DNA from 2 places in the Streptomyces sp. NBC_00212 genome. Region 1 is predicted to be linked to the other one. Evidence: riboswitches for the same ligand, from Rfam matches in the RefSeq annotation. Region 1 holds a riboswitch; the other holds the start of a gene.

Region 1 (4,641 bases):
CTGATGGTGGCTCACCTGATCCTGGTCTTCTACCACAAGCACACCCAGTTCGCGGGTCCGGGACGTACGAACAAGAACGTCGTCGGCATGCCGCTGCTCCCGGTGTACATGGCGAAGGCGGGCGGCTTCTTCTTCCTGGTCTTCGGTGTCATCGCGGTGGTCGCGGCGATCGCCTCGATCAACCCGATCTGGGCGATCGGCCCCTACCGGCCGGACCAGGTGTCCACCGGCGCCCAGCCCGACTGGTACATGGGCTTCTCCGAAGGCCTCATCCGTGTGATGCCGGGCTGGGAGATCAACCTGTGGGGCCACACGCTCGTCCTGGGCGTGTTCATCCCGCTGGTGATCTTCCCGACGGTCCTGGCGGCCATCGCGGTGTACCCGTTCATCGAGTCCTGGGTCACCGGGGACAAGCGCGAGCACCACATCGCGGACCGGCCGCGCAACGCGCCGACGCGTACCGCGTTCGGTGTCGCGTGGATCACCTGGTACATGGTGCTGCTCATCGGTGGTGGAAACGACCTCTGGGCGACCCACTTCCACCTCTCGATCAACGTCATCACCTGGTTCGTGCGGATCTCGTTCTTCGTGGCCCCGGTCCTCGCGTTCATCGCCACCAAGCGGATCTGCCTGGGTCTGCAGCGGCGCGACGCCGAGAAGGTGCTGCACGGACGCGAGTCCGGCATCATCAAGCGGCTGCCGCACGGCGAGTTCGTCGAGATCCACGAGCCGCTGGACGCCAACGCGCGCTACAAGCTCACCGCGCACGAGCAGTACAAGCCGGTCGAGATCGGCCCGACGGTCGACGAGAACGGTGTCGCCCGCAAGGTCTCGCGGACGCAGAAGCTGCGCGCCAAGCTCAGCAAGGGCTACTTCGGCGAGGGGAACCAGATCCCCAAGCCGACGGCCGAGGAGTACGAGGAGATCACGAGCGGCCACGGCCACCACTGATCTCCGCTTGATCTGACGGTCGCCACAACCGAGGCTCCGGCCCGGCCCCTTCGCGGGGGCCGGGCCGGAGTCTTTTGCGTACGCGTTTCTCTACGGCGTCCGCAGTGCGGGCACGGGCGCGGGGTGCCCCGTCGCTGTCGATAGGCTGGCGGGCGGTATCCAGTCCCTTGACCACCAGGAGCGAGCATGAGCGCTGTTACCCCCACCGGAGGCGACACCGTGGCGGCCCACTCCTGGCCGGGCGTCCTGGACGCGCTCCTGAGCGGCACCGACCAGAGCGCGGACGTGACCGCGTGGGCGATGGACAGGATCATGCGCGGGGAGGCCACCGACGCCCAGATCGCCGCCTTCGCGGTGGCCCTGCGGGCCAAGGGCGAGACGGTCGCCGAGATCACCGGCCTGGTGCGCACCATGTACGAGCACGCCAACCTCATCGAGGTACCGGGCCCCAGCGTCGACATCGTCGGCACCGGCGGCGACAACGCCAAGACCGTCAACATCTCCACCATGTCGGCGATCGTGGTGGCCGGCACCGGCGCCAAGGTCGTCAAACATGGCAACCGGGCCGCCTCCTCGGCCAGCGGAGCGTCCGACGTACTGGAGAAGCTCGGCGTCAACCTCGACCTCAGCCCGCAGCGGGTCGTCGAGGTCGCGGAGGAGGCCGGCATCACCTTCTGCTTCGCGGTCAAGTTCCACCCGGCGCTGCGCTACGTCGCCGCGGCCCGCCGCGAGATGGGGATCCGCACCACCTTCAACTTCCTCGGCCCGCTGACCAATCCGGCGCGGGTACGGGCCCAGGCGACCGGCGTCGCGGACGCGCGGATGGCGCCCATCGTGGCGGGCGTGCTCGCCGAACGCGGCTCCTCCGCGCTGGTCTTCCGCGGTGACGACGGCCTCGACGAACTGACCACCACCGGGACGTCCCGGGTGTGGGTGGTGCGCGACGGCCGGGTCCGCGAGGAGAGCTTCGACCCGCGGGATGTGGGCATCGAGATCGTGCCCATCGAGGCGCTGCGCGGCGCGGACTCCTCGTACAACGCCGATGTCGCCCGGCGCCTGCTTGCGGGGGAGCGCGGGCCGGTGCGGGACGCGGTGCTGCTCAACTCGGCCGCTGCCCTCGTCGCCCTCGAACCGGGACAGGGCCCGCTCGCCGGGCAGCTCGGCGCCGCCATGGCCCGGGCTGCCGAGGCCATCGACTCCGGGGCGGCCCAGCGCGCCCTGGAGCGCTGGGTCGCGGCCAGCAACGCGTAGCCCGTACCTGATGTGACGCAAGGCGCAGTCCAGATCGCGGACTGTGCCTTGCGCACGCCGGGACGTGTGGCAGGATGCTGTTCAAGGTCATGAGTGACAGCGATTTAGGCCCCGGCTCGCTGTCCGGCAACCCTCCGTCCGTGGCGGGGTGCCCCGGGTGAAGACCAGGTCGTAGGCAGCAAGGCCTACGGCAAGCGCGGACCCCTGGACATCGTTGGATGTCACAGCCCTGGGGTCCTGGTCCTCAAGGGAGCAGTCTCGTGAGCAAGCGAATGCGATAGGGCGTACCGCCCCTTCTTCACAACCCTCCGCGCACCCGTCTCGGGCTGCGTGTTCGAGGTCAACACCCGTACACGGCAAGGCAGTTGAGCCCTCTCGATCGCAGCAGGGTCGCGCCGCCGTACCCGGGGTCCGAAGTCAACTCGCCTTTTCCTGCCAGGAGATACCGCCATGTCCGCACGCCCTGCCGCCACCACCACTGCTACCGCCGTCGAGTCCGCCGACCCCTGCTGTGCGGCGCCGCTGCCGGTGCTCGGCCGCGATGTCACCGTGCCGCTGGTCACCGGCGGCGAGGTGACCTACGCCGCCCTCGACTACGCGGCGAGCGCACCCGCCCTCCAGCGGGTCTGGGACGACGTCGCCGCGTACGCCCCCTACTACGGCAGCGTGCACCGCGGGGCCGGCTACCTCTCGCAGCTCTCCACCGACCTGTTCGAGAACAGCCGCGAGACGGTGGCCGAGTTCCTCGACTGCCGCCCCGGCGACCAGATCGTCTTCACCCGCTCCACCACGGACTCGCTGAACCTGCTCGCCCAGGTGATCCCGGCTAACTGCGAGGTCTTCGTCTTCGAGACCGAGCACCACGCCTCGCTGCTGCCGTGGCGCGACGCCCGCGTGACGTACCTGAACGCGCCGCGCACCCCGCAGCAGGCCGTCGAGACGCTGGAGCGCGCGCTCGCCGACCGCGACCCCTACGGCCCCGCCCTCGTCTGTGTCACCGGCGCGTCCAACGTCACCGGCGAGCTGTGGCCGGTACGGGAACTCGCCGCCGCCGCGCACGCCCACGGCGCCCGCATCGTCCTCGACGCCGCCCAGCTCGCGCCCCATCACCCCGTATCCGTACGGGAGTTGGACGTCGACTGGATCGCCTTCTCCGGGCACAAGCTGTACGCGCCCTTCGGCTCGGGCGTGCTCGCCGGGCGCGCGGACTGGCTCCAGGAGTCCGAGCCCTACCTGGCCGGCGGCGGCGCCTCCAAGAAGGTCGCGCGGCGCGCCGACGGCGGCGTGGACGTGGAGTGGCACACCACGGCCGCCCGCCACGAGGCCGGATCGCCCAACGTCATCGGCGTCTACTCCATCGCCTCCGCCTGCAAGGCGCTGACCGAGGCGGGCTTCGACTCGCTGGTCGAGCGGGAGCGGCACCTGATCGCGAAGGTGCGGGCCGGCCTGGCGGAGGTGCCCGAGGTCCGGGTCCTGTCGCTCTTCGGCGACGACGCGCCCCGGGTCGGCGTCATCTCGTTCGTCGTCGACGGCTGGAACAGCTCGCACTTCGCGGCGGCGCTCTCGGCGGAGTACGGCATCGGCGTGCGCGACGGCCTGTTCTGCGCCCACCCGCTGGTGCGCACCCTGCTCGGCAGCGACCCGCAGGACCCGGGCGAGTGCGGGGCCCCCGAGGCCGAGCCGGGCGAGCGCTCCCTGAACGCGATCCGGGTCAGCTTCGGGGCGGGGACGCCGGACGAGCACGTGGACCGCTTCGTGCGGGCGGTGCGGGAGCTGGTCACGCAGGGTGCGAAGTGGCAGTACCGCACGGAGTCGGGCCGCTGCGTCCCGGCGGTGTAACCCCGCCGGGCCACGCCTCCCTGGGGCTCCGCCCCAGACCCCGGGGAGTCTGCCCACCCGCCCGCCCGTCGCGCGGGGTTGGTTGGTTCCGCCCCTGGGGCTGCGCCCCAGACCCCATGCGGGGGCTTCGCCCCCTGCACCCCCTGTCGCGCCTCAAGGGCGCTCGTCCTCAATCGCCGGACGGGCTGAAATGCCCGGTGCTGGCCAGCACCGATCCTGCTAAGGGCGCGGGGCTGTGACATTGTGCGGCTCCGCCGCGTGGGCGCGACCAGCCAAGCACGGTCCGCGGTCGAACGACGTCGGAAGTGGGGGTTCGGGGGCGGCGCCCCCGAGCAGGGTGGGTCAGGAGTCCAGGCCGATGGCGAAGGCCGCTTCCAGGTCGTGCTGGGAGTACGTCCGGAACGCCACATGCGTATCCGTGCCCTCGACACCCGGGATCTTGCTGATGCTGCCCGGGATGATGTCCGCCAGATCGTCGTGGCGGGCCACCCTGACCAGCGCGATCAAGTCGTACGTACCGGTCACCGAGTACACCTCGCTGACGCTGTCGAGCGCCGCGATGGACTCCGCGATCTCGGGAATCCGGTCCACGCTGGTCTT
Region 2 (4,641 bases), 5.5 Mb from region 1:
GGAGCTCGGGGACCAGGCCGCGGGTGATCGCGGGGAGGTCGTGGCCGACGACGGCCGGGCGCAGCCGGAAACCGGACAGTCCTGCCTCCTGCAACTCCTGGAGCAAATCGGCGAGTTGGGACGGTGTGCCGGTGAAGATGTGCGCGTCGCTTGTGTATGGCTGCCCCGCGAGGGCGTCCAGTCGCTCCCGGCGGGCGGCGGCCTCTGTGGGGGCCTCGTCGAGGAAGACCACCAGGTCGCCGAAGATGTGCACGGTGTCGTCCGTGCGTCCCGCCGCCGCCTGCTCGGCGCGGATCTCCGCCACGATCGCGCGCGCCTGGTCGGTGTCGTGCGGGGTGACGTACCCGATGTCGGCGGCCCTGGCCACCAGCCGGTACGGGACGGTCGCGTGGGCGAGCGCGCTGACGACCGGCTGCCCCTGCGGCGGGCGCGGGGTGATCGAGGGGCCCTTCACTTTGAAGTGCTCGCCCTCGAAGTCGATGTAGTGCAGTTTCTCGCGGTCGATGAAACGCCCGGTCGCCACGTCCCGGATCTCGGCGTCGTCCTCCCAGCTGTCCCAGAGCCTGCGCACTACCTCGACGTAGTCGGCCGCCTCGTCGAAGTGCGGGCGCACCGCGACCTGCCCGGCAGGGGTGTTGTAGCCTCCGGCAGGCAGCGGCGGGACGGTCCGGCGCCCGAAGTGCGCGGCCTCGTTGGGGCGCGCGTCGATCTGCACGCGTACGCCCGCGCGGCCCGCACTGACGTAGTCGAGCGTGGCGATCGCCTTCGAGATGTGGAACGGCTCGGTGTGCGTGGTCACCACGGTCGGCACCACTCCGATGTGCCGGGTCCGTGGCGCGATGCGGGCGGCGATGAGGACGGCGTCCAGGCGGCCGCGCACCTGGTCGGTACGGTCGTCGGGCTCGGTGAGCAGCGACGACTGCAATCCGAGACCGTCCTCGATGGTCACGAGGTCGAGCAGTCCGTGTTCGGCTTCCACGACGAGGTCGGCCCAGTACCCGGCGGTGAGCAGATCGCGGGGGCGGGCCACCGGCTCCCGCCAGGACGCCGGATGCCAGCCGGTGCCGTCGAGAGCGACAGCGAGGTGCAAAGGAGAGGGTGATGAGGTCACGGCAGTGACGCCTTCCTGAAGATCCGTACGAGAAAGCCCGCCCCGTGCGAGGGCGTGGCCGCGAGGGAACGTCAGGGGCGACAGAGCGCGCCGGCGACGCGCAGCAGGTCGATGTGATGCCGGGAGTACAAGTACAGACGGCGGGGCGGCACCGGCTTCGCGACACGGCGAGGGGACAACGCGAGCACCCAGCTCACCGCCCCTCCCGCCCGGTGTGCCCGGGATCCTTGCCGACGCGGCGCGGACGGCTCCCCGGCGGGGGGCCGCGCGCTCTTCAGCAAGTCCAACACCACAACTACTCCTTTCCTTCCCGGAGTTCGACCCCTTGTTTCGTCATGGCCGACGAGGTCTCTGCACGGGCTCGGCGCAAGCCTGCGGTGACGCGCGTGGGGGCCGTGAGCCGGGGGACTGTCGAGCGCAGGGGGTCGCAGCGACAGCGGTGGGCGCACCACAGGCCCAGGGAACTGTCAGCCTCGGCAGAGGGCGCTACTCATGGCCGTACACAGCGCGCTGCTGACACGCAGCAGGTCGACGGCCCGGTCCGTACACAGGAGGATGCGGCCGTGGTGCCGCCGAGCGGCCGTCCCGTCAGCTGCGCGCATCACTGTCACCGTCACTTCTCCGGGCCCGGGGGCCGCACGTCGTTCGCGGAACGTAGCCAGGCGCCGAGGGGAATGTCAACGCACCGGACCACCAGATGAGACCGCTCGCCCAGGCTTCTTGACGGCGCAACGAAGCCCGCTCAGACTGGCGTCGACGGTCACGATTGTCAGCGCCCACACCGCGGTTTGCCCGCTTCAGTGGTCATCGGCCCCGGCCCGCTGACAGGCAACCCTTCCGCCGCGACGGGGTGCCCCGGGTGACGACCGGGTTCCGTCGGCACGGCGGGGCAAGCGTGGTCTCGCGTCTCGCGAGCCCCGGGAGTGAGGCGGGTGGACATGCCCAGGAGCGGCTTGACCAGGCGCCTGCACATCGATCTCCAGCGCATCTCCAGCGCTTACTGATCCGCGTTTGATCTGCGTTTGATCTGCGATCGACCGGGTCTGATTCCGCACGATCCGGACGGTCGCCTGTCAGCGCAGCCGCCCCCGCATCCCATCCGGCCGCTCATGCCCGCAAAGCCGTAGTGGCATCTCATTCCCAGGGAGAGTCATGCCCGAGACAGTTTCCCGCAGTTCCCGCACAGCCGCCTCCACCGGCTGCCAGCCGCCGGCGCCCGCTCCGGGTCCGCGATCCAGGACGATCACGGCACCCCCTCAGCCCCGTCGTTTCCGCAGCCGGATCGGCGTCGGCGCGGCCAGCGGCTTCTATCCCGCGCCCCGGCGCTACGACCTGTTTCTGTGCGCGAGTTGTCCCCGCTCGCTGCGCATCTCGATCACCCTCGACCTGCTCGGCCTGCGCCAGTCGGTCGCCACGACGCTCCTGACCTCCCTTGCCGCGACCCCCGACGGCTACGCCGAACTGCACCGCGCGTACGAGACCACGGTCCACCACTTCGACGGACCCCTGGCGGCGCCCGCGCTGCGCGACCGCTGGAGCGGACGGATCGTCAGCAACCACACCCCCGACATCCTCCGCGACCTGGCGGGCTCCCTCGCCGGTGAGGAAGGCGCCCAGCACGCGCCTCTCCGGCCGCCGCGCCTCGTCGCGGACATCGAAGCCCTCAGCACCCTGCTGGACCGGGACGTCACTCCGGCCGCGCGACCCTCGGCGCGACAGGCGGCACTGGCCCTGCTGGACCGCGGCCTCGCCCGCCACCCCTACGCACTGGGAACGGAGTTGACTGCCGCGGACGTGGACGTGTGGGTGGCGCTCGTCCGCCTCGACCGGGACGAGCTGAGGTGTGCATCCCCTCGGCTCGGGGACTACGTGCGACGGCTCGGCGACCGTCCCGCTTTCCGGAGCGCGATCAAGACGATGTACGACGCGGCATAGAGCCCACGCGGACCGCCCGGGTCACCGCGTCGAGAGCGCACCTCGGCCTCGCCGCTCCACGACCAGTACTCGGCGGTGCCCTTGTACGGGCAGATGCACCTCGCCCAGATCTTCTCGACCCGGCACGACCTCGACATCTACCGGCTCTGCCTCGACGTCCACACTCGGCTTCGCGACTTCCTCACCCAGTACGCCGAAGACCGCCCACTGCTCGGGGAAACCCTAGAAAACTGGCTCTACCCGCTGGCGTCCATGTCGGCCTACACCCTGACCCGGCTACGCCAGCCGTCCCCTCGCGATCTGCTCAACATCGACCTGGGCCACCTCAACGAGCCGCTCATGACCCGCATGACCGGAACCTTGGAGCAGAACTTCAAGACCGCCCTGCGCCACAGCAAAGCCGACGGCGTCGACCGCATCGAAAGGTGATCCGCACCGGCCGGCGTGTAGGAGCGAGGGGAAAGCCCCTGCTCGCGGACACCACAGCAAGATCCGGACCATATACGGACCAACTCTGCTCCGCAGCGCGAGCTCCCACTCGTTTCCGCAGGCCAGAAGCAGGTCAGGCCGTATACCACCAGCAGACGAACAACCTGTTGAGCGCCTCACATGCGGCTGGGCACGCCTCTCTGACACCACAAGTTCTCACAGGACCCTGCCAAACCTTCACGGCCAGACCGCCTGACAAACGAGGACACAACGCGCCTGAACCCCATGCCAGTTCTACCCGTAGATGCCTAGACGAACTGACGCTCCGACAACAGCGCGCGCCACAGGAAGGACTTACAAGTTCTGGCGCCGCGCGGCGGCATCGGCAGTGCCGCAGCGTACCGACCGGTGCGACCAAGCCACGGAGTCACGCTCCGCTCGGGTTGTCGAGTACCTACAACGACCACTCGGCGACATGCCCGGCTACGACTCCCGGGGCCCGCTGCAACCCCTTGGCAGCCTCAGCCAACCCAGGGGTCAGTAATAGGGCAAGCGTGTTCTCATCGCGAGCGATCCCTAGACACGCTGGACGTGCAGCGACAGGCCTCGGTGTCGACATGACACACCGTCAGAAAGGTCAGCATTGGGTCAACATTAGGTTTACTGAACCCTCCCGCACAAGGTCACACACTGGACGGCAGATCCCCTCCCGCGCACCGGAAGACCGTGGTTCCGCACAACGTCGATCGGTCACCTCCAGGGCCGAGTTCTACGCTTCCCCGCAGGTCAGGCCGATCGCGCAAAAACGCAGATCAGCGCACCCGACCCCGCGCTTTCAGGGGCACTGCCGGCAGCTCCGGCGCCGGGATCGGCCCCCCGTCGTACCCCTTCACCTCACCGAAGCGCGACCCCGTCATCCAGTCCGAACGGGCCTGCTGGATGTCCTCGTTGGAGCGGCCGATGAAGTTCCACCACATCACGATCTCCTCCTCGAACGGCTCGCCGCCCAGCAGCATCACGGCCGCGTCGGAGGCGGCTCGGAGGGGGAGTTCGGTGCGGCCGCAGCCCAGGTAGAGCATGGAGCCGGGGAGGACCGGTACGTCGTCCACGTGGCCCTCGCCCGACATGGCGAGGACGGCGTACTCGAAGTCGGGGTTCAGGGGAAG

What was found. A riboswitch is a leader RNA that binds a small molecule or an ion and turns the genes downstream of it on or off. The one in region 1 is predicted to bind S-adenosylmethionine.
Region 2: linked by a shared signal. The riboswitch ahead of OHA17_RS04040 (glutathione S-transferase family protein) and the one ahead of OHA17_RS28795 (aminotransferase class V-fold PLP-dependent enzyme) in region 1 are both predicted to bind S-adenosylmethionine.

The regions. Positions count from the first base shown of each region.
Region 1 is NZ_CP108115.1:6,317,848-6,322,488, forward strand. It holds gene OHA17_RS28785 (cytochrome bc complex cytochrome b subunit) at 1-951, shown strand, start outside; gene trpD (anthranilate phosphoribosyltransferase) at 1,138-2,202, shown strand; SAM riboswitch class IV at 2,288-2,405, shown strand; gene OHA17_RS28795 (aminotransferase class V-fold PLP-dependent enzyme) at 2,653-4,041, shown strand; gene OHA17_RS28800 (Lrp/AsnC family transcriptional regulator) at 4,384-4,641, opposite strand, start outside.
Region 2 is NZ_CP108115.1:858,671-863,311, forward strand. It holds gene OHA17_RS04030 (LLM class flavin-dependent oxidoreductase) at 1-1,111, opposite strand, end outside; gene OHA17_RS04035 (putative leader peptide) at 1,183-1,563, opposite strand; SAM riboswitch class IV at 1,870-2,013, shown strand; gene OHA17_RS04040 (glutathione S-transferase family protein) at 2,264-3,046, shown strand; gene OHA17_RS04045 (hypothetical protein) at 3,122-3,475, shown strand; gene OHA17_RS04050 (pirin family protein) at 4,288-4,641, opposite strand, start outside.